DNA from 2 places in the Mesorhizobium sp. WSM3879 genome. Region 2 is predicted to be linked to the other one. Evidence: riboswitches for the same ligand, from Rfam matches in the RefSeq annotation. Region 2 holds a riboswitch; the other holds the start of a gene.

Region 1 (14,861 bases), on a different contig from region 2:
GATGGCGACGTCTCCTCGACGAAAGTCGTTCCGGAGCCCGGCAAGCGCGATCCCAAGAATTGGGTGCCGGTCGGCTCCGGCGACCTGAAATCGGTGGTCGATCCGATGGCCGCGACCGTCGTCCATGCCGACAGCCTGGACAAGGTCTGCGGGCGGACCGTCAAATTCTACGATGGCGAGATGCGCGCCAACCTGTCGCTGACCTATGCGTCGAAAGGCTCGATCTCGGTGCCGGGCTACAAGGGCGACACCGTGACCTGCAAGATGGGCTTCGAGCCGGTGGCGGGCTATCGCAAGGGCCGCAAGGCGCTGGACTTCCTGAAGAACAAAAGCCGCATGATGGTGACATTTGCACCCGTGGGCCAATCCGGCGTATATGCGCCGATCCGCGCCACGGTCGGGACCCAGATCGGCCCGCTGACCATCAGCGCAAGACGGTTCGAAGCAGCCGAATAAGTTAGGCGCCACGGCGCGCCGCCGAGGATAGGCATGGGGCGCGCAACACTGATCGGTTTCTCGGCGGTCGCCCTGTGGGCGCTGCTTGCACTGCTCACCGACGCCTCGCGGCTGCGCAAGACCGGCGGGGCGCGCGCATGATGCCGTTTCCGGGCGGCATCGACGCCAATCCCAATGCGACGCTTTTGTTCTCGATCGCCGCCGCCGCGATTTACGTCCTTGCGCTCGAGCTGCCGCCACGCCTCGCCCGTTCGGCCGCCAAGACGCTGGCCGTGGCCTTGTTGGCGGCGCTCGCCGTCATGCAAGGCGGTCCGCCGCTGCTCGTCGCAGCGCTGGCGCTCAGCGCCGCCGGCGACGCGTTCCTCTCCCAAGACGGTGAAAAAGCCTTTCTTGGAGGGCTGGCGAGCTTTCTTGCCGCGCATGTCGCCTATGTCGCCTTGTTCCTGAACGCCGGTGGCGGAATCGGCCTGCTCACCGCCGAGTCCTGGCGCGGCGCCATTGCGCTGGCGCTGGCGGTTTTCGTTAGCACGATGCTCGCCGCGCTTTGGCGGCGCGTCGGACCTGCCCTGCGCGTTCCGGTCGCCGTCTATGCCGGGGCGATCCTCGCCATGGGTGTTTCGGCGCTCACGACCTTTCATCCCTGGGTCATCGCCGGAGCCGTGCTGTTCATCATATCGGACGGGCTGCTGGCGGCAGAGCGCTTCCTGCTGGCCGCGAGTTCGCCGCATCGCGTCTGGATGCGCTATGCGGTCTGGGTGCTCTATTATGCGGCCCAGTTGGCGATCACGCTTGGTTTCCTGCTGGCTTAAGGCTGTTTTCGGCTGCCAGCCCGGCTCGGCCAGATCGAAGGCGGCGAAATCGAAGCCCGGTGCCACCGTGCAGCCGACCAGCGTCCATTCGCCGAGGCTGCGCGCCGACTGCCAACAGCCGGCCGGGACCACGATCTGCGGGCGCTCGCCGGCGGCGAGTGCCGCGCCCAATAGATGTTCGACGACGGTGCCGGAGCCTTCCTCATGCATGGCGAGCGCCAGCGGCGCGCCGGCATAGAAATGCCAGACCTCCGCCGCGTCCTTGACCCGGTGCCAGGCCGAACGTTGGCCTTGCTCCAAAAGGAAGTAGATCGCGGTCGAATGGCCGCGCGTGCCACCTTCCGCGTCGCGAAACGTCTCGGCATACCAGCCGCCCTCGGGGTGCGGCTCGAGGCCGAGCGCGGCGACGATTTCGACGGCGCTGGTCATAAAGGAACGCTCAGAAGTTATCCTTGCGCTTGCGGATCTCGGCGAACACGTCCGTATCGCTCGCCCTTTCCATGCCGAGATGCCTGCGGATCGCCGGGTCGTGCCAGCGCAGGAACGGATTGGTCGACAGTTCCTCGCCGATCGTCGTCGGCAGGGTCGGCTTGTTGTCGGCGCGCAGCTTCTCGATCCTGGCGGCGCGCTCTTTCAAAGCTGAATTGCTGGGGTCGACGGTCAGCGCGAAACGCGCGTTGGCCAATGTGTATTCGTGGCCGCAATAGATGACGGTCTCGGCCGGAAGGGCGGCAAGCTTCTTCAGCGATTCGTGCATAATCGGCGGCTTGCATTCGAAGAGCCGGCCGCAGCCCAGCGCAAACAGCGTGTCGGCGGTGAAGGCCACCTTCGAGGCCGGCAAATGGTAAGAGACATGGCCGGCGGTATGGCCGGGCGTCTCGATGACCTCGATCTCTTCTTCGCCGAGGCGGATGACGGAACCCTGGCTGACCGTCTCGTCGATGCCGGGGATCTTCGCCTGTTCCGCTTCCGGTCCGACGATGGTGAGCTTGAAGCGCTCCTTCAGGGCCAGGTTGGCCTCGACATGGTCGCCATGATGATGCGTGGTCAGGATCATCGTCGGGGACCAGCCGGTGCGCTTGATCGCAGCCAGGATCGGCGCTTCTTCCGGGGCATCGATGATCGCCGTCTGCCCGCTTCTGGGGTCATGCACCAGAACGCCGAAATTGTCGGTGCGGCACATGAACTGTTCGATTTCGACCGGCATCTCGTCGCTCTCCGTTGTGGCCGCAGACATAGGGCGCCCGGCCGCGGATGTCATCCGCCTTTGTTGAACTCGCCGGATATCGCGGCTACCGTCCGGCGCATGCATTCCGATATCGTCGATCTCCGGTCCTTCTATTCGACCACGCTCGGGCGCCTCGCCGAGCGCGCGATCACCATGTCGCTGTCGTCGATATGGGCGCCCGTTCCGAACGAGCGCCTGGTCGGTCTCGGCTACACGCTACCGTGGCTGGAGCGGTTCGGCGCCGATGCCGAGCGCGTCTTTGCCTTCATGCCGGCGACGCAAGGGGCGGTGGTCTGGCCGGCGACGGGGCCGACGGCGACGGCGCTGGTCTTCGACGAGGAGCTGCCGCTGGTCGATTCCTGCATCGACCGCATGCTGCTCGTCCACTCGCTCGAACATGTCGAAAATCCGCGCGAGACGCTGAACGAGATCTGGCGCGTGCTGTCGCCGGCGGGCAGGGTCGTCATCGTCGTGCCCAACCGGCGCGGCGTCTGGGCGCGTTTCGAGCACACGCCCTTCGGCAACGGCCGGCCGTTCTCGCGCGGCCAGCTCACCGAATTGCTGCGCGAGGCCAATTTCACGCCGGCCGCATGGTCGGACGCGCTGTTCTTTCCGCCATCGCCGCGGCGCTCCATGATGCAGTTCCACAACGTGCTGGAGCGCGCCGGCCGGCGGCTCTGGCCGATCTTTTCCGGGGTCATCGTCGTCGAGGCGCAGAAGCGGCTCTACCAGGGCGTGCCTGTCGCGCAGCGCGCCTCGCGCCGCGTCTTCGTGCCGGTGTTCTCGCCACAGGGCGCAACGACGCTCGGGCGTCGGGGCGACGGCCCGGTGCCGCGGGCAGGCGGATGACGCGTTCGTGATCGGGGCCAAGCCTTGCGTCATACGGCAATCGTCACCCTATCTCAGAGGCGGGTTCGGGGTGCGGCATCGCCGCCAATGACCGTTCCTGGCAGCAGGGATCTCGCATCATGGACCACACGCCCAGTATCGAACAGGCCGCGTTCTCAGTCGAGACGAGCCGCCTCTCAGACCAGCTGGCGGCGATCAGGCTGGCGCTGAAGGCATCGCCGGTGCGCAGGCGGCTCCTGTGGGCCTCGATCGGGATTGTCGGCGTCATCGTCGCGACCTCGATCGGGCAAGTGCTGCTCAACCGCTGGAACCAGCCTTTCTACGATGCCCTGGCGCGGCGCGACCTGCCGGGCTTCCTGCATCAGCTGATGGTGTTTGCCGCAATCGCCGGCAGCCTCCTGGTGCTCAATGTCGGCCAGACCTGGCTCAACCAGACGATCCGGCTGAAGTTGCGCGAGGCGCTGACGCTCGACCTGATCGATGAATGGATGCGGCCGGCGCGTGCGTTCCGGCTCACCCATGCGGGCGCGATCGGCGTCAATCCCGATCAGCGCATGCAGCAGGATGCGGGGCATCTCTCCGACCTGTCGACCGATCTCGGCGTCGGCCTGCTGCAATCCTTCATCCTGCTTGTGTCCTTCATCGGCGTGCTGTGGGAGCTCTCTTCCGGCTTCGTCTTCCATGTCGGCGGCCATTCGCTGGAAATACCGGGCTACATGGTCTGGGCGGCGATCCTCTATGCCGGCATCGCCTCCTGGCTGAGCTGGCTGGTAGGCCGGCCGCTGATCCGCTTCAACAGCGATCGCTACACGCGCGAGGCCGTGCTGCGCTCCTCCGTGGTCCGCGTCAACGAGAATGTCGACGCCATCGCGCTCACCCATGGCGAGGCGGACGCCAGGCGGCAGCTCGAGCTCGACCTCGGCGGCGTGCTCGACGCCATGCGGCGCATCTACAGCGCCCAGATCAACCTGTCCTGGGTTACCGACGCCTATGGCTGGATCACCGTGGTGGCGCCGATTCTGGTCGCCGCACCGGTCTATTTCGCGGGCGACATCAGCTTCGGCGGTTTGATGATGGCCGTCGGCGCCTTCAACCAGGTGAATTCCTCGCTGCGCTGGTTCATCAACAACATCGGCGGCATCGCCGATTGGCGGGCAACGCTGATGCGCGTTGCCGACTTTCGCATCGCGCTCGGCGAAACGGACATCCTGCATGCCAAGCAAAAGCGCATCGCGTTCGGCGAAAACGCAAATGGCACGCTGACATTCGACAAGCTCGAAGTCGCCTCGCCCGACGGCTGCACCAGGCTTGCGGAGACGGAGGTCGAGATAAAGGCCGGCGAGCGCGTCATGATCACCGGCGATCCGCGCGCCGGCAAGACGCTGTTCTTCCGCGCCATCGCCGGCCTCTGGCCGTGGGGCGGCGGCCGCATCGGCATGCCGGCCGGAGAGACACCGTTCTTCGTGCCGCGCACCCCCTATTTCCCGCTCGGCACGCTGCGCGACGTGCTCAACCATGCCGAAGGCACCAAGATCGACGACGACGAGATTTCCGCCGTGCTCGGTGAAGTCGGCCTCGAGCGCCTCTCGTTCCAGCTCGACCGCTCGGCGCGCTGGGAGCATGAGCTGGCCGACGACGAGCAGCGGCTGCTCGCCTTTGCCCGGCTGGCGCTGAGGAAGCCGAAATGGGTGATCATCGACGAAGCGCTGGATACGTTCGACGGCGCCACGCTTCGGCGCGTGCTGGCGATGCTGCAGGCCAGACTGCCGCACGCCGCTATCCTCAATATCGGGCGCGGTCTGCACAACAACCAGTTCTTCCCGCGCGCGCTCACCATCGTCAAGGACAGCAGCGGATCGGCGCTGAAGCCGGCCCGTCTCCGCGCCGGGGCGATCGAACCCCCGCCTGTTGCCGCGCGCGCCAAGAAATAGCTTTATTTCGCCGCGATCGCCGGGAACAATCCCGGCGTGGTGGAACCTGCCATGCTCAAGCTGTTCAGCCTGCTTGCATGCCTTGCCTGCGCCGAGGCAGCGCCAATGCCTGCAATCGGCGGCACTGCCGTCGATGTCGAACTCGTGCTGGCCGTCGACATCTCGCAATCGATGGACGAAGAAGAGTTCGCCCTGCAGCGCGCCGGCTATGTCGAGGCGCTGCGCCATCCCGACTTCATCAGCGCCGTGCGCTCGGGCCCGAGGGGCCGCATCGCGCTCGCCTATTTCGAATGGGCGGGCGTCGTGCGCGACGACGGCGTGATTGGCTGGCAAGTGATCGACGGCGCGGACAGCGCCAACGCCTTCGCCGACAAGATCGCGGGTCGTCCATTCCGGAGCTTTCGCGGCACGTCGATTTCAGGCGCTCTCGGATTCGGCGCCGGACTTCTGGAGAAAAACAGCTACTCGGCGCCGCGCCGGGTCATCGACATATCGGGGGACGGGCCCAACAATGCCGGGCTGCCCGTCGCGATGATCCGTGATGCGGCTTTGGCCAAGGGCATCGTGGTCAACGGCCTGCCGATCCTGATCAGTCCGTCGCCGAGCGTCATTCGTCTCGACCGCTACTATGCCGATTGCGTCACCGGCGGCCCCGGTTCGTTCGTGCTGCCGATCTATGCGGCGTCGGAATTCTCGACGGCTATCCGCCGCAAGCTGATCCAGGAGGTGAGCGGGATCGGCGACGCCGGCAGCATCCGCGTCGACGCGGAGGCGCCGACCGACTGCCTGCTTGGCGAACGGCTGCGGCAGCGGTTTTCCGATCCTTATTTTCCGGAGCTGGATCGGTGAAGTCCCCATTTGCACTGTTTCGGCCAGAGCGCCGCGCTGTGCCTCAGGCCGCCCGGGCGCCGTATCTGGCGCGGAACTCGTCATAGCAATCGCGGCGCCAGCGCCGGCCGACGACATAGCCGCGCAGCAGTTCGGTCGGCGAGTAGCCGAGCGCCTTTGACGACCGATTGGCGAGATAGCCCGAAAAGGCCTGTGGCAGCCTGCCCTTCAATATGTCGGCGATGATCTGCCGCGCGATCATATAGGGCGGCACGTCGGGATAGCGGTCGGCAATATAAGGATGTTTGCCGATCAGGTTGGCGTAGGCCTCGACATAGCCGTCGCGCCGGCCGGAGATCGAATTTTCCGAATTGTATTTTTTCCAGTCGATATCATCCGACAGCAAGGCGCCGCTGCGGTTGGCAAAACGCAGCAGCAATTCGCGGTCCTGCATGCGCGTGATATCGCTGTCAAAGCCGCCGATCGCAAGCAGCGATTCGTGCCGGGCGGTGATCGCCGAGCCGGCGATGAAAATCGTCTGCGAGACCAGGGCGCGCTGCAGCCTGCTTTTGTCGAGCAAAGCCTGACGATTGATGCATTTGGTGCTGCGGCCGCCCTTGACCGAGATGAAGGAACTGATCAGCACTTCGAGCGAGGGGTTCCTGTCGAAGTGCGACAGCGTCCGGTCGAGGCGGTCCGGCAGATAGACATCGTCCGAATCAAGAAAGGTCACGATCGGCGCCCGCGCGCGCTCGATGCCCGCGTTGCGCGCGGCATTGGCGCCGCGCCATTTCGCGCCGACATAGATCAGTCTGGGATCGCGAATCTCGGCCAGCGCCAAGGCCGTTCCGTCGGTCGAACCGTCGTCGACAACAATGTGCTCGAAGCGGGTAAGTGTCTGGGCAAGAACACTTTCCACCGCGCGCACGACCTGGCTTCGCCGGTTGTGCGTCGGCGTGATCACGGTGATCAGCGGAGCTGGGTCGGAGGCAGTCGGCATCTAACTTTCGTTATGGGCAGATAAACGATGACCGTAAGATACTCGCACCACCTGCCTCCATGTCCGCCCCCGGATGGATTCGGCAAACGCTACAGAAAAGAGCCGCCTATGTCACCTGAGGTGTCGCATCGGGGTCAAGTTCAGAGCGTGTTTCCTCAAAGTCATGCGGTTTGAAAGCAACACTTCGCGGCGGTTTATCCTTCAACTATGCCCGACATAGTCAGGCACGGTTTCGATTTCGTCGCTTACGAGACCGGCAGCGAGGCTGAAATGACCAAGAAATGCCAGGGTATAAAAAGCCAGGCCTACCACCAGTGAAAACGGGATCTGCCAAAGAGGCATACCCGTTTGCGGCGCGTGGCTGAGCACGCGTCGCGTCGTGCGCCACGACATGGTCCACCAGCGACTGAACGACTTGACGATCCGCTGCCTGCGACTGGGGGCATGAAGCGCGACGAACTTGCGGTCGGCGTCCCTGCCGGTCACCAACGCGCGCCAATAGAAGAACCGCCAGCCGCGCGGAGAGTAGTGGTAAACGCGCGCATCGACGTTGACAATCTTGTGGCCCTCGCGCCGAAGCTGGTGCATCAGCAGCGTGCAGGACACCTTGAAGCCGTTATGTGCCGGGAAAGGGTGGTTGACGATCCAATGGCGCCGGAAGGCGACATTGTTGGCATTGATCGCCCGCTTCGAGGCGAATCTTTCATCTCCGCGGGCCATCGGGAAGAACCAGATCAAGGCGAAGGTTCTCGAGAAGAAGTCGTCATAGCACAGATAGGTATGGCCGTTCACGCAGACGGTTTGCGGCTGTTGAAACGGCTGCAGCAGATTTGAAAGCCAACCTGGCTGAGGGACCGTGTCCGAATCCAGGAAAACGACGATGTCTCCTTCGGTCAAAAGCACGCCGTTGTTCTTGAGTTCGTAATACCGACCGTCGGGGCAAGCTGTGATTGTCAGGTCGGCAACCAGCATCAATTCAGGCGCTTCAGCTTCAATGCTCGCTTGCAGCAAGCTGCCGTCCGAATCGGGCCCGCCATGCGACACGACAACTTTTGGCCTTGTAAAACCGCTAGCGGAAACAGCCGCGATTTCGCGCGCCAGTGACTTCAGCCCCAGGCCGATCTCGTCCCAGTCGATGGATTTGGCGTTCTCCATCTCCATGACGATCGAATAGATCGGGTGTTCAGCCATAGATAATCACCACCAGTTTTGCCGGTACAGTCGCAGTAGCCGTGCGGAGTATGCCGTCAAACGATTCTCGGTGCCATTCTATTTGCAAGTCTGCGCTTCAATCGCATGAAGCCCCAGTTTCTAGATCTTCAGGAAGCCACGCTTTTTTCTGTGCTGGAAGCTGGACGGGTCGGCATATTCAGACAGGAAACGTTTTCGCCATTCGTCATTGGTCGCGTCGCGTTGGATTTCGAGGCCCGACACGAGATTCGTTCCCCAGACAGGCTCGACCCCGGCCAACTGGGCAATTTTCTCGAGGCTTCCTCTCGGGTCTTGCTGGACCTGCTCGTAAGTTAGCGCAAGGACGGACAGCCCGTTTTTCGCGAACCACCGGTCCCAAGCCAGAGTCTCCATCAGAATCTTTTCAAGCGATTCGGCGATAGCCTCGCCGTCATAGCGTGGGGATGCGCGATTGACCTCGCTAGAGCGGAATCTGCGGGTTTGGCGCGCACGCGCCCATGAGATCGCCTGACCCAGCAGATCGCTGCGCGTCAGGCGCACATAGTGAAGGTTGGGAAGACTGGCGGGGAGGTTCACCTTCTTGGCAACTTGAGCGAACTGACTCGCAAAAAGCTTGATCGCGTAGATTCCGCAAGAGGACCGTCCTTCCGTCAGCGCCCTCAGAAGCTGCCCTCTGGCATCGCGCGGATAGCCTGGCTGTTCGAGCAGCCGGCGCCCGCCAAACCATTCCAGTGGATTGCCCAGCCCGGCGGAAGCCATCAGTCCTGCAAGATGATTGCTGCCGGTACGCGGCGAAGTGCACACAAGAATCCCAGTGCTTATCTCCGACAGAATTTCCGACGGGATTTGAACCACGGCCGGCCGGCGTCGAAAGAGATCGAGCGAGATCATCGTTTCAGCAAGAACACTGCCTGCTGGCCGAAGAAGTTCCAGAACCACCAGGGCATCGACAGGCCGATCTTCTGGCCGTTGGCGTCGAGCGCGGTCGCCTTCTCGACCGTCGCGCCGAGCTCTTCGCACAGATTGACGAAGTCGCGAATGGTGCAGAAGTGGATGTTCGGCGTGTCGTACCAGGAATAGGGCAGGTCCTTGGTGACCGGCATCCTGCCCTTGATCAGCAGCGAGAAGCGCACGCGCCAATGGCCGAAATTGGGGAAGGAGACGATCGCGCGGTTGCCGATCCGAAGCAGCTCGTCGAGCACAAGTTTCGGGTTGCGGGTCGCCTGCAGCGTTTGCGACAGGACGACGAAATCAAAACCTTTGTCGGGGTAGAATTCGAGGTCCTTGTCGGCATCGCCCTGGACGACGGAAAGGCCGCGCGCCACGCATTCGTTGACGCCGCGCTGTGACAGCTCCAGGCCGCGGCCATCAACCTGCTTGGTCGCCTGCAGAACCTCCAGAAGCACGCCATCGCCGGAGCCGACATCGAGCACGCGCGAATGCGGCGGGATGAGATCGGTGACGACTTCGAGGTCGACGCGCTGGGCGCGATTAACGCTCATGGGCACGCCTCCGGCCTTTGAGCATTTGCGGCCAATGGGAATCTCGGCGCCTCAGAAGTGCGGCCAAGACACAGAGATCGCGCGCTGCTCATAGGCTGAGCCCCCTTGCGCGCGCGGCCGAGGCTATGAAGCCGTTGATGGCCGCGAACAATTCCGGTTCGTCGAGCAGGAAAGCGTCATGGCCGCGATCGGTCTCGATCTCGACGAAGGAGACGGACGCGCCGGCGGCGTTCAGCGCATGCACGATCGAGCGGCTTTCCTCGGTCGGGAACAGCCAGTCGCTTGTGAACGACACGAGACAGAAGCGTGTCTTGGTGCCCGCGAAGGCATCGGCCAGCCGTCCGCCGTGGTCGGCGGCGAGGTCGAAATAGTCCATAGCGCGGGTCAGATAGAGGTAGGAGTTGGCGTCGAAGCGGTCGACGAAGGTCATGCCCTGATGGCGCAGATAGCTTTCGATCTGGAAATCGGCGTCGAAGCCGAAGGTCAGCGCCTCGCGATCCTGCAGGTTGCGGCCGAACTTGCGGTGCAGCGCTGCTTCCGAGAGGTAAGTGATGTGCGCGGCCATGCGCGCCACGGCGAGGCCCTTTTCCGGCCGCCTGCCGAAATCGAGATATTTGCCGCCGTGCCAGTCCGGATCGGCCATGACGGCCTGCCGCCCGACCTCGTGGAAGGCGATGTTCTGCGAGGAATGGCGGGCGCCGGTGGCGATCGGCAACGCGGAGAAGACGCGTTCCGGGTAGCTTGCGGCCCATTGCAGCACCTGCATGCCGCCCATCGAGCCGCCGAGCACGCAGAACAGCTTCTCGATGCCGAAATGATCGACCAGCATCAGCTGCGCCCGCACCATGTCGCGGATGGTGATGATCGGCAGGTCGAGCCCATAGGGCCTGCCTGTCGCCGGATCGGTCGAGGCCGGGCCGGTGGAGCCGAGGCAGCCGCCGATGACGTTGGCGCAAATGACAAAAAAGCGGCTGGTGTCGATGATCTTGCCGGGGCCTATCAGCACCTCCCACCAGCCCGGCTTGCCGGTCACCGGGTTGGTGCTGGCGACATGCTGGTCGCCGGTCAGCGCGTGGCAGACGAGGATGGCGTTGGAGCGGGCGTCGTTCAGGGCGCCGTAGGTCTGGTAAGCGACCTGGAACGGCGACAGCACGGTGCCCGCATCGAGCTTTAGCGGTTTGTCGGGACCGAACTGCAACACCGGGCTCGACGGTTGGTCGGCCTCGTGGTTGGTCCTTGGAGCGCGCTGAGCGGCCATTGCATTCCCCCATCCAGTCGCATCGATCTCGCGATACGGCGTCCGGCCGGCAACAGACAACAAAAAACCGGCCTGCCTTCGCAAAGCCGGTTACAGGTTGCAAACGGCCCTTTAGCGAATTGTTTAACGTGGCTGCAAGCCGACCGGCCAAATCACCACGGGAGATCCGGCTGTTCTTCTAGGGCCAGCGCCGCGCTTCGTCAACGGGTCTGCCTACTGGGGCGAGCGCGCCGGCACTCGACATTCGGGGCCACGGCCTGTATTTCCGCTGCGGCCTCGAACCAGGGCCTCTCGACGGATTTGTGACATGAAGCAGGATCAGCCACGTCCGACGCCCCGCGCGGGCATCATGGACATCGAGGCCTATGTGCCGGGAAAAAGTACCGCGCCGGCCGGCGTGACGAAGGTCTACAAGCTGTCGTCCAATGAGAATCCGCTCGGGCCCTCGCCGAAGGCGATCGAGGCCGCCCGGGAGGTGGCTGCCAAATTGGACGTTTATCCCGACGGCTCCGCCCGCCGGCTGCGCGAGGCGATCGCCGATGTGCACGGCCTCAATCCGGCAAACATCGTCTGCTCCAATGGCTCCGACGAGATCCTGGGGCTGCTGGCGCAGACCTATCTCGCGCCGGGAGACGAGGCCGTGTTCACCGAACACGCCTTCATGGTCTACAAGATCTATATCCAAGCCGCCGGCGCCAAGCCGGTGGCGGTCAAGGAGACCGACGAGCGCGCGGACATCGACGCGATCCTCGCCGCGGTGACGCCGGCGACCCGGATCGTGTTCCTCGCCAACCCCAACAATCCGACCGGCACTTACGTGCCGTTCCAGGAGGTGCGCCGGCTGCATGCCGGACTGCCCAAGAGCGTGCTCCTGGTGCTCGACGCGGCCTATGCCGAATATGTGCGGCGCAACGACTATGAAGCCGGCATCGAGCTGGCCGGGAGCTCGGAGAACGTGGTCATGACCCGCACCTTCTCCAAGCTCGGCCTCGGCGGCGCACGCATCGGCTGGATGTACGGACCGGCGCATATCGTCGATGCCATCAACCGGGTGCGCGGGCCCTTCAACGTCAATGCAACCGCGATCGAGGCCGGCATCGCGGCCATCCGCGACCGTGCCCATGTCGAGCGTAGCGTGGCGCATAACGAGAAGTGGCTTGCCTGGGTCAGCGAGGAACTGACCGGGCTCGGGCTGCGCGTGACGCCCAGCGTCGGCAATTTCGTGCTGATCCACTTCCCCGACAACAAAAAGCATTCGGCAGCGGCCGCGGACGACTATCTCAGCGCGCGCGGCTACATCCTGCGGCGCGTCACCGGCTACGGCTTTCCCAACGCGCTGCGCATGAGCATCGGCATCGAGGAGGCCAATCGCGGCGTCGTCGAGGCGCTCAAGACATTTCTGAAAAGCTGAAGCACCATGACAGCACCGATGTTCGGAAGAATAGCGCTGGTCGGCATCGGCCTGATCGGTTCGTCGCTCGCCCGCGTCATCCGCCGCGAAGGCCTGGCGCGCCACATCGCTATCGCGACGCGCAGCCAATCGACGCTCAAGCGCGCCGAGGAACTGGGTCTCGGCGATTCCTACACGACCGAGGCCGAAGACGCAGTGCGCGACGCGGATCTCGTCATCGTCTCGGTTCCGGTCGGCTCGTCCGGCGAGGTCGCGGCCGAAATCGCGCCGGCGCTGAAGAAAGGCGCGATCCTTACCGATGTCGGCTCAACCAAAGCTTCGGTGATCGCGCAAATGCAGCCGCATGTGCCCGTCGGTGTGCATTTCATCCCCGGGCACCCGCTGGCGGGCACGGAAAAGTCCGGGCCGGATGCCGGGTTCGCCGATCTCTTCGACAACCGCTGGTGCATCTTCACGCCGCTGCCGGGCACGGATCCGGAGGCGCTGGAAAAGCTCTCCGAATTCTGGCGGCGCTGCGGCTCCAACATCGACACGATGGACCCGCAGCATCACGACATGACCCTGGCCATCGTCTCGCATCTGCCGCATATCATCGCCTACAACATCGTCGGCACCGCCGACGACCTGGAATCGGTGACCAAGACGGAAGTCATCAAGTATTCCGCTTCCGGTTTTCGCGACTTTACCCGACTGGCCGCTTCCGACCCGACCATGTGGCGGGACGTGTGCCTGCATAACAAGGACGCGATCCTGGAAATGCTGGCGCGCTTCTCGGAGGATCTGGCCTCGCTGCAGCGGGCGATCCGCTGGGGCGACGGCGAAAAGCTGTTCGACCTGTTCACCCGCACGCGCGCCATCCGCCGCTCGATCATCGAGGCCGGCCAGGATATCGATGTGCCGGATTTCGGCCGGCAGGCCGTAGAGCACCCGCGGGCCAAGCCCTAGGCCTTCTGCTCGATCTGTCCCGATGGGGGCCAGTGCGCCGCCATCATGGCCATTGTCTCGGCTCTGTCCGGAGCGCCGAGCCGGCCGCCGAAGCGCAGGCATTTAAGCGCGGCGGCGGCGCTGGCAAAGCGCAGCGCCTGCTCGGGCGGCATGGCTTCGGCAAGGCCGACGGCGAAGGCGCCGTGGAAGACGTCGCCGGCGGCGAGCGTGTCGACCGCCTTGACCTTCGGCGCCTCGACATGCCGGACGCGACCGGTTCTCCGATCATGCCACCAGGTTCCGGCAGCGCCGCCCGTCACCGCGACGAAGGCGTCGGTGCGCGAGGCGAGATCGGCGCATGCGCTTTCCGGATCGAGCGCATGGCCGCAGACGATCCGCGCCGCCGGCTCCGAGGCGACGATGTGCGAGGCCAACGGCAAAAGCCGCTCGAGCACGTCGACCGGCGCGGTGTCGGCGTCGAGGATCGCCGGACGGCCGGCGTCCCGCGCGGCCGCCAAGGCAAGTGCCGCGGCGCCCGGCCAGCGGACGTCCACCAGCACGGCGTCGAAGGCGGAAAGTTCGGCAAGCGGCAGCGTGTCGGGATCGGCTTGCGCCCTGCTGTCATAGAAGGGCACGATGATGCGCTCGCCATGGGCATCCACCAGGATCGCGGCCAGCGCCGAGCGCGCGCCGGCGACGCGGCGGACCAGGCTGCAATCGACGCCTTCCGCCTCGATCTCGGCAATCAGCCGGTCGCCGACCGCATCGTCTCCCGCGCTCGCCCAAAGCGACACATCGGCGCCGAGGCGATGCGCGGCGCAGGCCGCACTCGTCGCCATGCCGGAGGCGATCTGGACACCGTCGCTGGCGATGAACTTGCCCTGATGCGCGGGCAGCGTCTCGAGACGCAGGATCGTGTCGAGGGTGAACGCGCCGACGCTGAGCAGTTTGACCGGTCCCGCCATCGCAGCCTCAATCGACCGGCTTGATCTTGCCGAGCGGGATGAAGCCAAGCGAAGCCTTGCCCTTCACGATCTTGAGCGGCATGGACGGTTGGTTGCCGAGCATGGCAATGCCGGCAAAACCCTGCTCGATCTCGCTCTTGTGCTCGGGAATGGCGCCAGCGAGGATGGCCGCCACGGCCTTCGGGTCCTTCAGCTTGATCGACAGATTTGCATCGATCAGGCCGTCGGCGTCGATCGAAATCGGCCCGGATACGGTTACGCGCGCCGTGCCCGATGACACGTCGAGGCTTGCGATGTCGACCGACTGGCCGCGCAGGCTTTTCGGCGGCGCCTTAATCAGCGCGACGCCGTTCTTCACTGTCGCTTCGCCGGCGCCGTCGAGTTCCGGCAGCACGCGTCCGCCGACAGCTTCCGCGTCGATCTTCAGGTCGCCAAAGCTGCCGGTATAGACGAGGTCCTGGCCGTTCGGCTGCAGCTGGCCGGCCGCCTGGCCGGCGCTGAACAGCTGC
Region 2 (14,861 bases):
AGCACCCTGAGTGGCGTGTCGCCGAGAAAGCGTGTCAGTGCGGACAAGGCCGTTCTCCGGTTCGAGCTGCCCGATTCGGGGGGCGACCTCAGAAATACGCACTCGGATACCCGGCATCAAGCCGAAGGCCGCGCGCGAAGCCATCGTGCTGGCAGCCCTGATAGCCCGATCCGGCCGGCACACGCGGCTCGCACGGTCAGATCCGCCATCGGAAGATGCGGGCCCAAAGCGGCCGGTCGCGGTAGACTTCCCTGGAGCGCCACAGCCTGTTGTAGCGGTTGCCGCCGCCGATACCGAGGTGCGATATCGGCTTGCCGCCCCGCTTGCGCTTGATCGCGACCGGCTCGCCATCATGGCTGAGGCAATGGCCGAAATCCGCGGACGCCTGAAGAGGCGCAGCAGACGGCACCGACCTGAGGGCTTCGCCGACGATGAGGTCTTCCGGCTCGCAGGTCAGTGCGACGGCCTTGCCGAACAAGGTCGGGCCTGTGGGGCAGAGCGCAGTCGGCCCGTAATATTCCCGTTTCACATTGGCGCAGACAAGCTCGATCGCCTTGGCGAGCGCCTTGTGGCGAGGCGGCGCGGCAACAACGCCGATGCTGGTGTCCCAAGGGGTCGAGCTGAGGAAATCGCGAAAGATCGACAATTTTCCATCGCCGCGAGGCACTCCGCGCAGGAAGAAATAGGAGAGATCGGCATAAAGGCCGCCTTGCTCATGGAGCAGGCAATATTTGGCGAGGTCCGCCTTGTAGGAATAAGGTCGCAGCGTCCTGAAAGCCGAAAGCACCTCTGCTCCGAAATGCGTCGAAATGAACTCCGCCAACGCCGCTTCCCGGAACAGGCGGTGCTCTTCGCCCGGATGAGCAGCCGTGAGCGACTGGATGTTTTCGGCAACGAGCCCGGAAAGGTGCTCGCTGCCGTCGTCGGTGATCAGAATGCTGAAGAGAGGCATCCGGCTTCCGTCTCGATCAGGGTGCCTTGGTGAGCCTTCAACTTGCCCCAGTCGCGCCACTGGTGGGGACTGGCCTTCAGATAGGCCAGGTGCCGATCGGCGAAGTCTTGCGCGGCGCTCTGGATCAGTTCGGCCTTGTCCTGGCTGCGATCAAGATCGATCGGATTTTCCACAGTCACCCGTATCTTGCCTGTCCTGTCGTCACGAACGACGAAGACCGGCAGCAGGGGAGCGCCGGCGATCCTGGCCAAGCGGGGCGCGCCGCCGGCAAATTCAATGGCCGACTGGCCGATCCGCGCGCGCACCAGCAGCTCACCCTCCCAGGCGCCAGCGGTGATGGACGCAAACTTGCCCTGGCGAAGCAACCGCCTCGCCTCGTTCATGCTGGCGGCGGGATTGGCTCGGTCGATCACGATACGGCCCGCCGCATGTCTGAGCTCGACGCAGGTTCTGATCGGGTTGAGGAACCGGATGCCGAAGCGCGATTTCGAGAAGCCATGCTCCGGCCTGCTGACGTGATAGACGTCGAAGCCGGCTTTGGCGAAAACCATCTTCGCCGCAAGCGCGTTGAAGGCGAAATGCGCAATCCACAGGACGGCGCCACGGCCCTGTTCGCGCGCCGCATCGAGATGCTCGGCGCCGAGCAGTTCGATCTCGGGTCGCCAGCCGACGAGCCACTCGCGGACGATCTGGATGTTGTGTTCGCTGCGCATCGCGTCGACCCGGAGCCGGTCCTCGCGGCCGGCTATGCCAAAGGCGGCAAGATCCGGTTGGTCACCAACGTCGCGCCGAGACTCAGGCGCCCGTTTCAGCCGCTCCAGCCAAAGGCAGACACTGCGCCATCTCTTCTCAGGCACGAAAAGAGAGACGAATACAAAAAGAGGAAGCCTCAGCAGGAATCCGAGATCTTCCACAGCAAAGGCTTTTCCGGAGCGAGAGGCTCGCTTCCTCTTCCGAACATTGATTTCCAAGCTGGGTCCCCACCCTTAACCCCTGAGCCATTACCATGTTGTGGCGCGGCGTCAAAGCGCCGGTGGATGGCTCTCGGCTTTCAATGTATCGCCGATTGCTAGATGCGGGGCCATCATGGTAACGAGGCTGTTGCGCGGGTATGATGTAATGGTAGCCTGTCAGCTTCCCAAGCTGAACGCGCGGGTTCGATTCCCGCTACCCGCTCCATCCCTCGCTACAGTGCCGCGCGGTCGCAGCGATCTGGCAGAGCGTCCTCAAGCGGCCGAAGGCGAATGCGATCGTTGCCGTTAGCGGTCATGCCAGCACGCCGCAGAGGGGAAGATGCTTTGCGGCCTCGGCGGCTTCCATCCGCACGATGGTGTGCGACAGGCCGCCGTGTTCCTCGACCCACAGGCGAACCCAGTCGGGATATTGCGAGATCAGGTACCCGGCGGCGATTGCGTTCTCATGGGCGCCGACGCCGTAAGGCAGATGGAAGCCGAAGGATGCACGCGGCGTGATGCAAAGCTGCTCGGCGGGCAAAGACAGATAGAGCGTGCAGGCGCTGTCGCAGGCACCGTCAAATTCCACAGGCTCGTTCGCGGCGCGCAGCTCGGCGACGTGCAAAGCGAAGATCACGATCTGACCGCCGGGATTTTCCTGCACCGTTTCGGCATCTGCGGGCAGCGTTGTCAGGGCGGCGGCGAGGAACGCTAGCGCCTTGGCTATCAGCCTCCGCTTAACCCGCGCGCGCGGCAGATCGGCGTGCATGTTGGTGACCTCGCTCATCCGGCGAGACCAAGGCTAACATTGCGATGGTTAACAACAGGCAGCTTTGAAAACATCGAACATCCAGATCGCCCAACTGCCCGCATCCTCTCAACAGCAGGGGGACTGGAAAATCAACGTGCTTTTTGACCGCACTCCGAAGGGAGCCACCTCGTTCGGCGAAAGCGCGCAAACGAAAGAGCCGCTCGAAAGGCGAGGGGCTTGGGCCCTAGAAGAGGATCGCCGCGCGATCTATGGCGAAAAAGAAGCCAGCCACCTTGCGGCGGCCGGCTCTGGACCGGTTGAGCAATCCAGGACCACGTCTCGGTCCGGAATTCCGTAAAAACAGTTCTTTACTGCGGGTGAGCGGCTCTTATCCAAAGCTGAACCGCTATGGACCCCTAAAGCCAAAAGCCAATCCAAACACGTTCGCGCCAGCAGCGGCGACGCCAGCGGCCACGACGCCAGTAGCGGCGGCAAACACGTCTCCAAACGCGGCGCCGTCTGCGGCGGCGACGGCCGTGATGCCAATGACGATGGTAAACCTGCTCCACTTCAGCCCGTTCGTCTCCATCCTCGAAGACGGCGGTATCGGGCTTATCGAGTTCATCGAGAATTCCGTTGCCGCTTGGAATTCCGGCAACCGCCCTACTGGGGCCAGCCAGGGTTGCAATTGCCGCTGCCCCCGCAACGCCAAGCATTCCAGTTAGAAACAAGCGACGTTCCATCAAAGACCTCCCGATAGTTCAGCATCGGCAGGTGGTTCCCTCACCCAAACGGGCTCCAGCGAACTGCCGATCTGTTTGAACGCACAGGTAGCATTCTCGTTCCATTACCCCACTTCGCGCAGGATGAAGTCGTGCAGCATCTTGGCGGCGGGCGAGAGCGCCCGGTTCCTGACCGTGATCAGGCTGTAGGGCCGGACCTCGATGTCGAACTCGGTCTGAACGACATCGATCGCTCCGGACAGCCCGTCGCCGCTCTGGATGAACTTGGCCACCTGTACTGAAACGGGGGCGATGGCGTCGGATTGCGCCACCATTACCAGCGTCAAGAGCAGCGACGAAGTGTTGAGGATGCGGTCGGGAAGCGGGATGCTGCGGTTCAAGAAATTGCTTTCCATCGCCTGGCGCAGGGGCGAGCCGCCGGACTGGAAGACCCAATCATAGGCAGCCGTCTCCTCCAGGCCGACCATCCCGCCGCCGGCAAGCGGATGGCCGCGGCGCACGATCAGGCAGGCCTTCTCGATGCCGATGACGCGCGATTCGAACAGCCGCGGATTGAGGTCGTCGGGGATGCGGGCGATGATGAAGTCGTGGCGGGAGGCGATCAGCTCGCGGGCGAGCACGTTCGAGGTCTCGACCTGCATGGTGATCTCGATGCGCGGATAGATGCGGCGGATCTCGCGAATCGCCGGCACCGCCAGCTCGATCGCCGGCGCGGTCACGGCGCCGAGAAACACCGAGCCGCCTTTGCCTGCCTTGAGCTCCGAAATCTCCCGGTCGGCTTCGCGCATTTCGAGCAGGATGGAGCGGGCGCGCCTGGCGAGCGCCTGACCGTAAGGGGTCAGCGTCACGCCGCGCGGCAGCCGCTCGCATAATTTCACGTCGAGCACCGCCTCCATCTCGGCAATCATGCGCGAGGCCGCCGGCTGGGAAATATTCATGACCTGGGCGGCGGCGCTCACCCGTCCGTGATCGTCGAGCGCGGCGATCATCCGCATATGGCGCAGGCTCAGGCCGCTGCGCAGCAGCGTTTCACCGTCCCCCGGAAGCTTCTCGTAATTTCCTGAAATCGTATCAGGATCGCGCAGCGCCGCCATGATTTCCCAGCCTCTCCGGCAGTTCTCTGCGCTACGCTAAATCATACCAGTTTCGGTATAGCAACCAGCAAAGATCGCATTTGACAGTTATGTCAAAGGGACACACCCTTCGCGCGTTCCGAGACGCAGCGATCGGCAACGAGCAAAATCGTATCGATTGAAACTGCGTCGCGGGGCCGATTGGGAGGATACCGGAGATCGATAAAGCCGACAGAGGCGCGATTGCGCTCCTGTTCGACTGCGCGGCCCGCGAAGCCCCGAGGTGTCGCGTCCATCAACCAGGGAGAGTAAATGTGAAGATCATCAAGACGCTGGCCGCCGTCGCGGCCCTTGGCATTGCCGCCACGACCTATTCGGCGCACGCCGCCGACAAGGGTCTCGTCGGCGTGCTGATGCCGACCAAAACCTCGCAGCGCTGGATCAACGACGGCGACGCCGTCAAGTCCCAGCTCGAAGCGCTGGGCTACACGGTCGACCTGCAATACGCGCAGGACGATATCCCGAACCAGCTCAGCCAGTTGGAAAACGAGATCACGAAAGGCCCGAAGGCGCTGATCATCGCTTCGATCGACGGCACCACCATGGCCGATGCGCTGCAGAAGGCCAATGACGCAGGCGTCGTCACCATCGCCTATGATCGCCTGATCAAGAAGACCCCGAATGTCGACTACTACACCACCTTCGACAATTTCGGCGTCGGCGTGATCCAGGCAAATTCCCTGGTCAAAGGCCTCAAGGAGCGCTTCCCGAACACCAAGCCGTGGAACGTCGAGCTGTTCGGCGGCTCGCCCGACGACAACAACGCCTTCTTCTTCTACAACGGCGCGATGTCGGTTCTGCAGCCGCTGATCGACGACGGCTCGATCAAGATCAAGTCCGGCCAGATGGGCATGGACAAGGTCGGCACGCTGCGCTGGCTCGCCGCCACCGCACAGGCCCGCATGGACAACCTGCTCTCGGCCAACTACTCGGACGGCAGCCGCGTCGATGGCGTTCTTTCGCCCTATGACGGCCTGTCGCGCGGCATCACCGCCTCGCTGCGCGCTGTCGGCTACGGCACGGATGCTCAGCCCTGGCCGATCGTGACCGGTCAGGACGCCGAGACCGCCTCGGTCAAGCTGATCATTTCGGGCGAGCAGTATTCGACCGTGTTCAAGGACACCCGCGAGCTGGCCAAGGCCACCGTGCAGTTGGTCGACAAGGTGCTCTCCGGCGGCAAGCCCGACGGCCTCGACACCAAGACCTACAACAACGACGTCAAGGTCGTTCCCTCGATTCTCTTGACGCCGCACGAGGTCGACAAGTCGAACTACAAGGCGCTGGTCGTCGACTCCGGCTACATCAAGGCCGAAGAGCTGAAGTAATCCAGCCTTTAAGGGAGGGGTCCTGCGCGACGCAGGGCCCCTTTTCGTTCAGAAGCGACCCCGGTATTGTTTTTGCCGGCTTCTGCAGCGCCATGCGCCATCGCGGCGCGAGCCAGACTGCAGTATGTTGATTTCGCGCATAACGTTTTCCGGAAACGGAAGGCCTGCGCCAGGGAGCGGAATTCCTGATGAGCTCGACGATTTTGGAGATGCGCGACATCACCAAGACGTTCCCCGGCGTGAAGGCGCTGTCGAACGTGAACCTCAGCGTCGAGGAAGGAGAGATCCACGCCATCGTCGGCGAGAACGGCGCCGGCAAATCGACGCTGATGAAGGTGCTGTCGGGCGTCTACCCGACCGGTACCTATGAAGGCGAGATCGTCTTTCGCGGCCAGGAATGCCACTTCAAGGGTATCCATGATAGCGAGCATATCGGCATCGTCATCATCCACCAGGAACTTGCCCTGGTGCCGATGCTGTCGATCGCGGAAAACATCTTCCTGGGCAACGAGCACGCCAGCTACGGCGTCATCGACTGGAACGCCAACGAGAAGCGCACCAAGGCCCTGCTCGACAAAGTCGGCTTGAAGGAAGATCCCAAGACGCTGATCACCAATATCGGCGTCGGCAAGCAGCAACTGGTCGAGATCGCCAAGGCGCTCAGCAAGGAAGTGAAGCTGCTGATCCTTGACGAGCCGACCGCCTCGCTCAGCGAAAAGGACAGCCAGGCGCTGCTCGATCTCCTGCTCGAGTTCAAGCGCCAGGGCATGACCTCGATCCTGATCTCGCACAAGCTCAACGAGGTGAACCGCGTCGCCGACAAGGTGACGGTGATCCGCGACGGGCGTACCATCGAGACCCTGCCCAGGAAGGACATCAGCGAGGACCGGATCATCACTTCGATGGTCGGCCGCTCGCTCGACGACCGCTACCCGCCGCGCGAGCCCCAGATCGGCGAGGTTATTTTCGAAGTGAAAAACTGGTCGGTGTACCATCCGATCCACGCCGAGCGGCAGGTGATCAAGAACGTCAACCTCAACGTGCGCAAGGGCGAGGTGGTCGGCATTGCCGGGCTGATGGGCGCCGGCCGCACCGAATTCGCGATGAGCCTGTTCGGCCGTTCCTATGGCCGGCATATCAGCGGCGAGGTCCTGCTCAGGGGTAAGCCTCTCGATCTTTCGACGGTGAGCAAGGCGGTGGAGAACCGGATCGCCTATGTCACCGAGGACCGCAAGACCTTTGGCCTCAACCTCATTGACCACATCAAGCACAATGTGACGCTGGCCAATTTGGGAGGCGTCTCCAGCCGCGGCGTCATCGACGACATGCGCGAGATGAGCGTCGCCAACGACTATCGCAAGAAGACCAACATCCGCGCATCCAGCGTCTATCAGCTGACCGGCAATCTTTCCGGCGGCAACCAGCAGAAGGTCGTGCTGTCGAAATGGCTGTTCGCCGACCCGGAAGTGCTGATCCTCGACGAACCGACGCGCGGCATTGACGTCGGCGCCAAGTACGAAATCTACACGATCATCGCCCGCCTCGCCGCCGAGGGAAAGGCAATCGTCGTCATCTCGTCGGAAATGCCGGAATTGCTCGGCATCACCGACCGCATCTATGTCATGAACGAAGGGCGTATCGTCGGCGAAATGGCGGCAGGCGACGCCAGCCAGGAAAAGATCATGCGCGCCATCGTTCGGGGAGAAGGAAAAAAAGCCTCATGAGCACAGAAAGCGCTCCCGCGCCGCAGAGCGGCGTCGCCGAAGACGTCAAGCATGGTCCGCGCGTCGCCGTTTCGGCGCTGACGACGAACCTGCGCGAATACGGACTGATCATCGCGCTGATCGTCATCATGCTGTTCTTCCAGTACACGACGTCCGGCACGCTGTTCAAACCGGTCAACCTCAGCAACCTGGTGCAGCAGAACTCGTTCATCATCGTGATGGCGCTTGGCATGCTGCTGGTGATCGTCGCCGGCTATATCGACCTCAGCGTGGGATCGGTCGCCGGCTTCATCGGCGCGCTTGCCGCAATGATGATGGTCATCTGGCCGCTCGGGATATTCAGCAATCCGCTGGTGGTCTCTATCGTTTGCTTGATCGTCGGTGCGCTTATCGGCGCGGCGCAAGGCTATTGGATCGCCTATCACCGAATACCGAGCTTCATCGTGACGCTGGCGGGTATGCTGATCTTCCGCGGCATCTGCCAGGCACTGCTTGGCGGCGGCTCCTCGGTCGGCCCGCTTCCCGACAGCTTCAAGGCGTTGAGCTCCGGCTTCATCCCCGACGTCATCGGCCCGCTGACGCTCATTCCGCCGACGGTGAATGCGGCCGGCAAGACCATCGTCGGCAGCGGCCTTACGCTGCACATGACGACGATCGTGCTCGGTCTGGTCGCCGTGCTCGCCTATGCCTATTTCGGCTTCAGAACACGGCGTAAGCGCGAACGGCATGGCTATGAGGCGGAGCCCTTCCCGCTGTTCGTCGTCAAGACGCTGGTCGGCAGCGCGCTGGCGCTGTTCCTGGTCTTCCAGTTCGCCAGCTACAGGGGCCTGCCGGTGGTGCTTCTGGTGATGGGCGTGCTGATCTCGCTGTTCGTCTTCGTCACCAAGCGCATGACCATCGGCCGCCGCATCTATGCGATGGGCGGCAACGCCAAGGCGGCGCAGCTGTCGGGCATCAACACCGAACGGCTGACGCTGCTCGTCTTCATCAACATGGGCGTGCTGTCGGCGCTCGGCGGCCTGATCATCGCCGCTCGCCTCGGCCAGGCCGTCCCGGCCGCAGGTCTGGGCAGCGAACTCGACGTGATCGCCGCCGTCTTCATCGGCGGCGCTTCGGCGATGGGCGGCGTCGGACAGGTCATCGGCGCCGTGGTCGGCGGCTTCATCATGGGCGTGATGAACAACGGCATGTCGATCATGGGCGTCAATGTCGACTGGCAGCAGGTGGTCAAAGGCCTGGTGCTGCTCGGTGCCGTCATCTTCGACGTCTACAACAAGAACAAGGCGTAGAGGCCGGAGGCAAGGACTAAGGAGGCATACGGGTTCTAGATCGCGAAGCTGCCGGCAACCCGTCGGCGCGAAGAAGTCTTGGAAGGACCAGGCTCGCGAGTGCAATCCGGACAAAGAGTTTCAACCGTGGCGCGGATCGGTTCCGGGCCGCGCCGGTCAGGGCTTGCCAATCGGCAGCCGGGCCAAGGCAAAAGAGAGAGGGTTCATCATGCTGATTTCCCAGATCCTCGATGACGCCGAGACGATCCGCGTCGTTGCCCGCAGCGGCGGCAAGACCCGGATCATCAACGGCGCGCGCAGCGTCTATTCGCTGGCGATGGAGGCAGCCCGCACCGGGACCGGGCTCGAGGCGCTGATCGAGCGCAAGGGCTATGGCGAGACGGTCGACCTCGACGCCGTCTACAAGAAGGGACGCCTGGTATCGCCAATCAACCATCCCGACCCCGCGCATCTCCACCTTACCGGCACCGGGCTTACACATCTCGGCTCCGCCGCGACACGCGATTCCATGCACAAGAAGCTCCGCGACGGCGAGGAGCAACTCACCGATTCCATGAAGATGTTCCGCATGGGGCTGGAGGGCGGCAAGCCGGCAAAGGGCGAGATCGGCGTGCAGCCGGAATGGTTCTACAAGGGCAACGGCACGATGGCGGTGGCGCCCGGTGCCGCGCTGATGTCGCCGGCCTTCGCGCAAGACGCCGGCGAGGAGCCGGAGATCGCCGGCATCTATGTCATCGGCGACGACGGCGCGCCGTTCCGCGTCGGCTTCACGCTGTCCAACGAGTTTTCCGACCATGTGACCGAGCGCGTGAACTATCTGTTCCTCGCCCATTCCAAGCTGCGCAACGCCTCGTTCGGACCGGAAATCCTGATCGGCGAGCTGCCCGCCCACATCAGGGGCTCTTCACGAATCTGGCGCGACGGCAAAGTGCTTTGGGAAAAGCCGTTCCTGTCCGGCGAGGCGAACATGTCGCACACCATCGCCAATCTCGAGCATCACCACTTCAAATATTCGGCCTTCCGCCAGCCGGGCGACGTGCATGTGCACATGTTCGGCACCGCCACACTCTCGTTCGCAGACGGCGTCAGGACCGAGGAAGGCGACACGTTCGAGATCGAGGCCAAGGATTTCGGCCTGCCGTTGCGCAACCCGCTCGCGATCGAGAAGCCGGTGAAGGTGGCGGTGAAGGCGCTGTAAGGTTAGAGCGTGATCTCCCCCACGAGGGGGGAGATTGGCAGCTTCAACCTCAATAAATATCGAAATCGAAATACTTCGACTGGATCTTCTTGTAGGTGCCGTCGGCAACGATGGCGTCGATGGCCGCGTTGAGGCGGTCGCGCAGGGCGGTGTCCTCCAGGCGCACGGCGATGCCGGCCTCGGTCTCGGTGCCCTTGACGTCGCCCACCAGCTTGCAGCAGTCGTCGCTCGCCTTCTTCATCCAGTCGACCAGCACGAACTTGTCCGAGATGACGGCGTCGAGACGGCCGTTGAGCAGATCGGTCACCGCCTCTTCCTGGGTCGGGTAGAGCTTCGCCTCGGCGCCGGCCTTGGCGTAGACGTCCTGGGCGTAGTTGGCCTGGGTGGTCGAGGCCTGGGCACCGACCGTCTTGCCGGCAAGCGAGGCCGGCTCGGTCGAGGCGATGTCGGCGTCCTTCAGGGCGACCAGCGCAAGCGGCGTCGTGTAGTATTTATGGGTGAAGGCGACCTGCTTCTTGCGTTCCTCGGTGATGCTCATCGAGGCGATGATGGCGTCGAATTTCTTGGCCTGCAGGGCCGGAATGATGCCATCCCAATCCTGGGTGACGATCTCGCATTCGACCTTCATCTGCGCGCAGAGCGCATTGGCGATGTCGATGTCGAAGCCTTCGACCTTGCCGTCCGGCGTGATGGTGTTGAAGGGCGGATAGGCGCCCTCGGTGCCGATCTTGATCTTTTCGGCCGCGTCTACCGAACCGACGCCGAGCGCCAGCATGGCGGCGGCCGCAGCCGACAGGATCCATCTGGATATCTGCATTTTCATCCCCTTGGGTTCAGTTGCTACATGGTCGGACGCAGCCAAGCACGGCGCGCCAGGCCGGGCAAGCACAGCTTGGCGATCAGCGCGCGGCGCGGAAATGCTTGGACAGTTTCAGGCCCTGCGCCTGGTAGTTCGAGCCGAGATCGGTGCCGTATAGCGCCAGCGGGCGCTTCAGCATATGCTCGTAGACGAGGCGACCGACGATCTGGCCGTGGTCGAGGATGAACGGCACCTCGTGGCTGCGCACTTCAAGCACCGCGCGACTGCCGCTGCCGCCGGCGGCGGAATGGCCGAAGCCCGGGTCGAAAAAGCCGGCATAGTGGACACGGAACTCGCCGACCAGCGGATCGAAAGGCGTCATCTCGGCGGCATAGAGCGGCGGCACGTGCACGGCTTCGCGAGAGACCAGGATGTAGAACTCGTCCGGGTCGAGCACGAGCTCGCCGGCCCCGCTCTTGTAGAGCGGTTCCCAGAAGTCGACCACATACTGAGCGGCGCGCTTGTCGACGTCGACGAGGCCGGTGTGGTGCTTGCCACGATAGCCGACCAGGCCGTCCTTGTCGCCGTCGAGATCGATAGAGAGCGCAATGCCGCCGCCGGAGATGTTGGGCGGCTCGGTCGCAACCAGCATCTCGGCGTGATGGAGGTCACGCAACTCATTCTCCGACAGCACGGCGTTGCCGGTGCGGAAGCGGATCTGCGACAGGCGCGAGCCGGCGCGCACGACGATCGGGAAGGTGCGCGGGCTGACCTCGAGGTAGAGCGGGCCATGATAGCCGGCGACGATCTTATCGAATTCATGGCCGCGGTCGGTCATGACACGCGTGAAAATGTCGAGCCGTCCGGTCGAGCTCTTCGGGTTGGCCGAAGCCGAGACTTCCGCCGGCAGCGCCAGGCTTTCCTGCAGCGGCACGATGTAGACGCAGCCCGTCTCCAGCACCGCACCCTCGGCGAGGTTGATCTCATGCAGCTTCAGCCGGTCCAGCTTGTCGGCCACCAGATGATCGGGACCGGGCAGGAAGGAAGCCCGCACGCGAAAGGCCTTGTCGCTAAGTCTGAGATCGAGGCTGGCCGGCTGGATCTGGTTGGTGTCGAGCGCGCGCGGCGACTTCAGCGCGCCCGACTGGAAGAGCGCCGCGATGTCCTGATCTGGAAGAATGCCTGTCTGCCGCAATGTCTGGCTCCGGGCGATGTCATTATCGTCGCAGTTTCCTGTCGCAAAACCGCAGGATACTTTTGCGGAAGCTGCCTGGTACAAACCTCTTAATCAAGCCGGCAATTGACGCAAGCGCGGTGCGGGTCTAAAGGGTCGTTATCCCGTGGTGATTTGGCCGGTCGGCTTGCAGCCACGTTAAACAAGTCGCTAAAGGACCGTCGGGCCGCAAGGCCGTATGGACCGGTTGCGACGTCGCGGCCGGTTTTTTTGTGTTTGGAAGTAGGGCAATGACCAAGACGCGTAACTGGAAACCTCAGACGGCACTCGTGCATGGCGGGACGCTGCGTTCCGGCTTCGGCGAGACCGCCGAAGCGATGTATCTCACCCAGGGCTATGTCTACGAGACGGCCCAGGCAGCGGAAGCCCGCTTCAAGGGGGAGGAACCCGGCTTCATCTATTCGCGCTACGCCAACCCGACCGTCGATATGTTCGAGAAGCGCATGTGCGCGCTGGAAGGCGCCGAAGACGCACGCGCCACCGCTTCCGGCATGGCCGCCGTGTCCGCCGCCCTGCTCTGCAGCGTCAAGGCCGGCGATCACATCGTTGCGGCGCGGGCGCTGTTCGGCTCCTGCCGCTGGGTGGTCGAGACGCTGGCGCCGCGCTATGGCATCGAGGCGACGCTGATCGACGGCACCGACATTGCCAATTGGGAAAAAGCGGTCAGGCCGAACACCAAGCTGTTCTTCCTGGAAAGCCCGACCAACCCGACGCTGGAAGTGGTCGATATCGCCGCTGTCGCCGCTTTAGCCAATTCGATCGGCGCGCGCGTGATCGTCGACAACGTCTTTGCCACGCCGCTGCAGCAGAAGCCGCTGCAGCTCGGCGCCCATATCGTGGTCTACTCGGCGACCAAGCATATCGACGGACAAGGCCGCTGCCTCGGCGGCGTCATCCTGTCGGACAAGAAGTGGATCGACGAGAACCTGCACGACTATTTCCGGCACACCGGCCCGAGCCTGTCCCCATTCAACGCATGGACGCTGCTGAAAGGCCTCGAGACGCTCCCGCTGCGCGTGCGCCAGCAGACCGAAAGCGCCGGCAAGATCGCGGACTTCCTGGCTGGCCGGCCGGAGATCGCCCGCGTCATCTATCCGGGCCGGGCCGACCATCCCCAGGCGGATATCGTCAGGAAGCAGATGTCGGGCGGCTCGACGCTGATCTGCCTTGACGTCAAGGGCGGCAAGCAGGCGGCCTTCGCCTTGCAGAACGCGCTCGACATCGTGCTGATCTCGAACAACCTCGGCGACGCAAAGAGCCTGATCACGCATCCGGCGACGACGACGCACAAAAACCTCACTGACGAGGCCCGCGCCGAGCTTGGCATCGGACCAGGCACGCTCAGGCTCTCCGTCGGGCTGGAGGATACCGACGACCTGCTCGCCGACATCGAACAGGCGCTCAAGGCGGCGAAGGAATGAACCGCCACGGCTGCAAAGAGCGCGCTTGAGCCGCAGCCGGCTCAAGCAATCTCTTCGAGTTCAGTCATCCCGTTGTTGCGGATTGTCATTGCGTTGCCACGCCATTCGACGGCTCCGCCAAGCCAGCCGCGCGCCCAGATGGCGGGAAGCATCGCGTCGCGCACGATCATCGCGGTGACGCTGCGCGGCGACAGATACCAGCCCTTGGACCAGGCGAGCATGCATTCGGGCACATAGGCGATCGCCAGCACGCAGAGCGCGGTCGTGGGCAGGCTGACACCGGCGCTTGCCGCCGCAATCAGCGCCATAAGCAGCGGCGCGACCACACCGGTCAGGATTTCCGGCGCGAAGAACAATGGGAAGGTGACGCGGCGCAGCCGCGCCCAGCGCGCCTGGCGCGACCAGATTTCGGCGAGCGTGCGCTGGCCGAGCGGTTGCTCGAAGGGCGCGGCTACGAGATTGACCCGAAGGCCAAGGCTGTTGACCAGCTTGGTCGCCGCCGCGTCCTCGGCGATCTCGGCGGCCAAAGCCTGGATGCCGCCATTTGCATCCAGCATCGGCTTGTTCCACAGCATGCTCTTGCCCTGGGCGAAGCCAAGGCCGAGCGCTTCGCCGGCATATTGCCAGCGCGCCTGCAGCGTGTTGAGGAAGGCGCATTCGACCTCGGCCCAGAAACCGTCCGGCCGCGAGCCGATCGGCGTCGAGCAGACGAGGCCGGTGTCCGGCCGCCAGGCCGCCATCAGATGCTGGACATAGTCCTTGGGCATCAGGACGTTGGAGTCGGCCAGGATCACCCAGTCGTGCCGCGCCGCCCGCCAGCCCTTGATGCAGTTGTTTAGCTTGGGATTGGCGCTGATCCTGTCATCGCCGACGAGGAGCCGCGCCGGAACATTCGGAAATCTCGCGATGGCGGCGTTGATCAGCTTGACCACGGGATCTTCGCCGTGCGCGACGCAGAAGATCAGTTCGTAGCGCGGCCAATCGAGCGAGAAGGCGCGGTCGAGCGTCTCCTGCGTGAACGGCTCCACACCGCGCGACGGCACGACGATCGAGACAGGCGGCTGTTTGCTGGAAGGCGGAGGAATGATCCGCCTGGGCTTCAGCCGCGACGATGCGAGCAGGATGCTGGCAAGGTTGCAAAAAAGAAGGGCCGAGGAGGCAAAGACGGCTGCGAGGGTCAGTTCCATCGAGATCTGGTCACTCCGGAAAGGCCGCCCGCGGCCGTTTCATCACTCGACAGAGCGCCCGAGTCGCCCGCACGGTTTGTGCACACCAACATTGTCATGTGTCACTTAAATGACATTGTTTGTCGGCAGGTGCGGTGGAAAAGCCGGCAGGC

The links. Region 2 has a riboswitch for S-adenosylmethionine ahead of CK218_RS24680 (O-succinylhomoserine sulfhydrylase). Riboswitches for the same ligand answer to the same signal wherever they lie in the genome.
Region 1: another riboswitch for S-adenosylmethionine. It lies ahead of CK218_RS18125 (homoserine O-acetyltransferase); the one in region 2 lies ahead of CK218_RS24680 (O-succinylhomoserine sulfhydrylase).

The regions. Positions count from the first base shown of each region.
Region 1 covers NZ_NSFZ01000007.1:240,043-254,903, forward strand. Annotated here, with positions in the region: gene CK218_RS18070 (DUF3108 domain-containing protein) at 1-456, shown strand, start outside; gene CK218_RS18075 (lysoplasmalogenase) at 594-1,265, shown strand; partial or broken gene CK218_RS18080 (cupin domain-containing protein) at 1,272-1,694, opposite strand; gene gloB (hydroxyacylglutathione hydrolase) at 1,705-2,472, opposite strand; gene CK218_RS18090 (methyltransferase domain-containing protein) at 2,572-3,342, shown strand; gene CK218_RS18095 (ABC transporter ATP-binding protein/permease) at 3,462-5,273, shown strand; gene CK218_RS18100 (DUF1194 domain-containing protein) at 5,325-6,122, shown strand; gene CK218_RS18105 (glycosyltransferase family A protein) at 6,166-7,101, opposite strand; gene CK218_RS18110 (glycosyltransferase) at 7,303-8,292, opposite strand; gene CK218_RS18115 (Stf0 family sulfotransferase) at 8,413-9,183, opposite strand; gene metW (methionine biosynthesis protein MetW) at 9,180-9,794, opposite strand; gene CK218_RS18125 (homoserine O-acetyltransferase) at 9,883-11,052, opposite strand; SAM riboswitch at 11,144-11,221, opposite strand; gene hisC (histidinol-phosphate transaminase) at 11,360-12,463, shown strand; gene CK218_RS18135 (prephenate/arogenate dehydrogenase family protein) at 12,470-13,408, shown strand; gene CK218_RS18140 (sugar kinase) at 13,405-14,352, opposite strand; gene CK218_RS18145 (DUF2125 domain-containing protein) at 14,360-14,861, opposite strand, start outside.
Region 2 covers NZ_NSFZ01000013.1:102,886-117,746, forward strand. Annotated here, with positions in the region: gene CK218_RS24610 (DUF6460 domain-containing protein) at 1-47, opposite strand, end outside; gene CK218_RS24615 (glycosyltransferase) at 197-952, opposite strand; gene CK218_RS24620 (hypothetical protein) at 931-1,665, opposite strand; tRNA gene CK218_RS24625 (tRNA-Gly) at 2,058-2,131, shown strand; gene CK218_RS24630 (hypothetical protein) at 2,219-2,674, opposite strand; gene CK218_RS30770 (hypothetical protein) at 2,926-3,381, shown strand; gene CK218_RS24645 (LysR substrate-binding domain-containing protein) at 3,504-4,493, opposite strand; gene chvE (multiple monosaccharide ABC transporter substrate-binding protein) at 4,787-5,857, shown strand; gene mmsA (multiple monosaccharide ABC transporter ATP-binding protein) at 6,046-7,581, shown strand; gene mmsB (multiple monosaccharide ABC transporter permease) at 7,578-8,870, shown strand; gene araD1 (AraD1 family protein) at 9,079-10,068, shown strand; gene CK218_RS24670 (ABC transporter substrate-binding protein) at 10,118-10,885, opposite strand; gene CK218_RS24675 (2'-deoxycytidine 5'-triphosphate deaminase) at 10,968-12,062, opposite strand; SAM riboswitch at 12,198-12,275, shown strand; gene CK218_RS24680 (O-succinylhomoserine sulfhydrylase) at 12,332-13,522, shown strand; gene CK218_RS24685 (ceramide glucosyltransferase) at 13,564-14,709, opposite strand.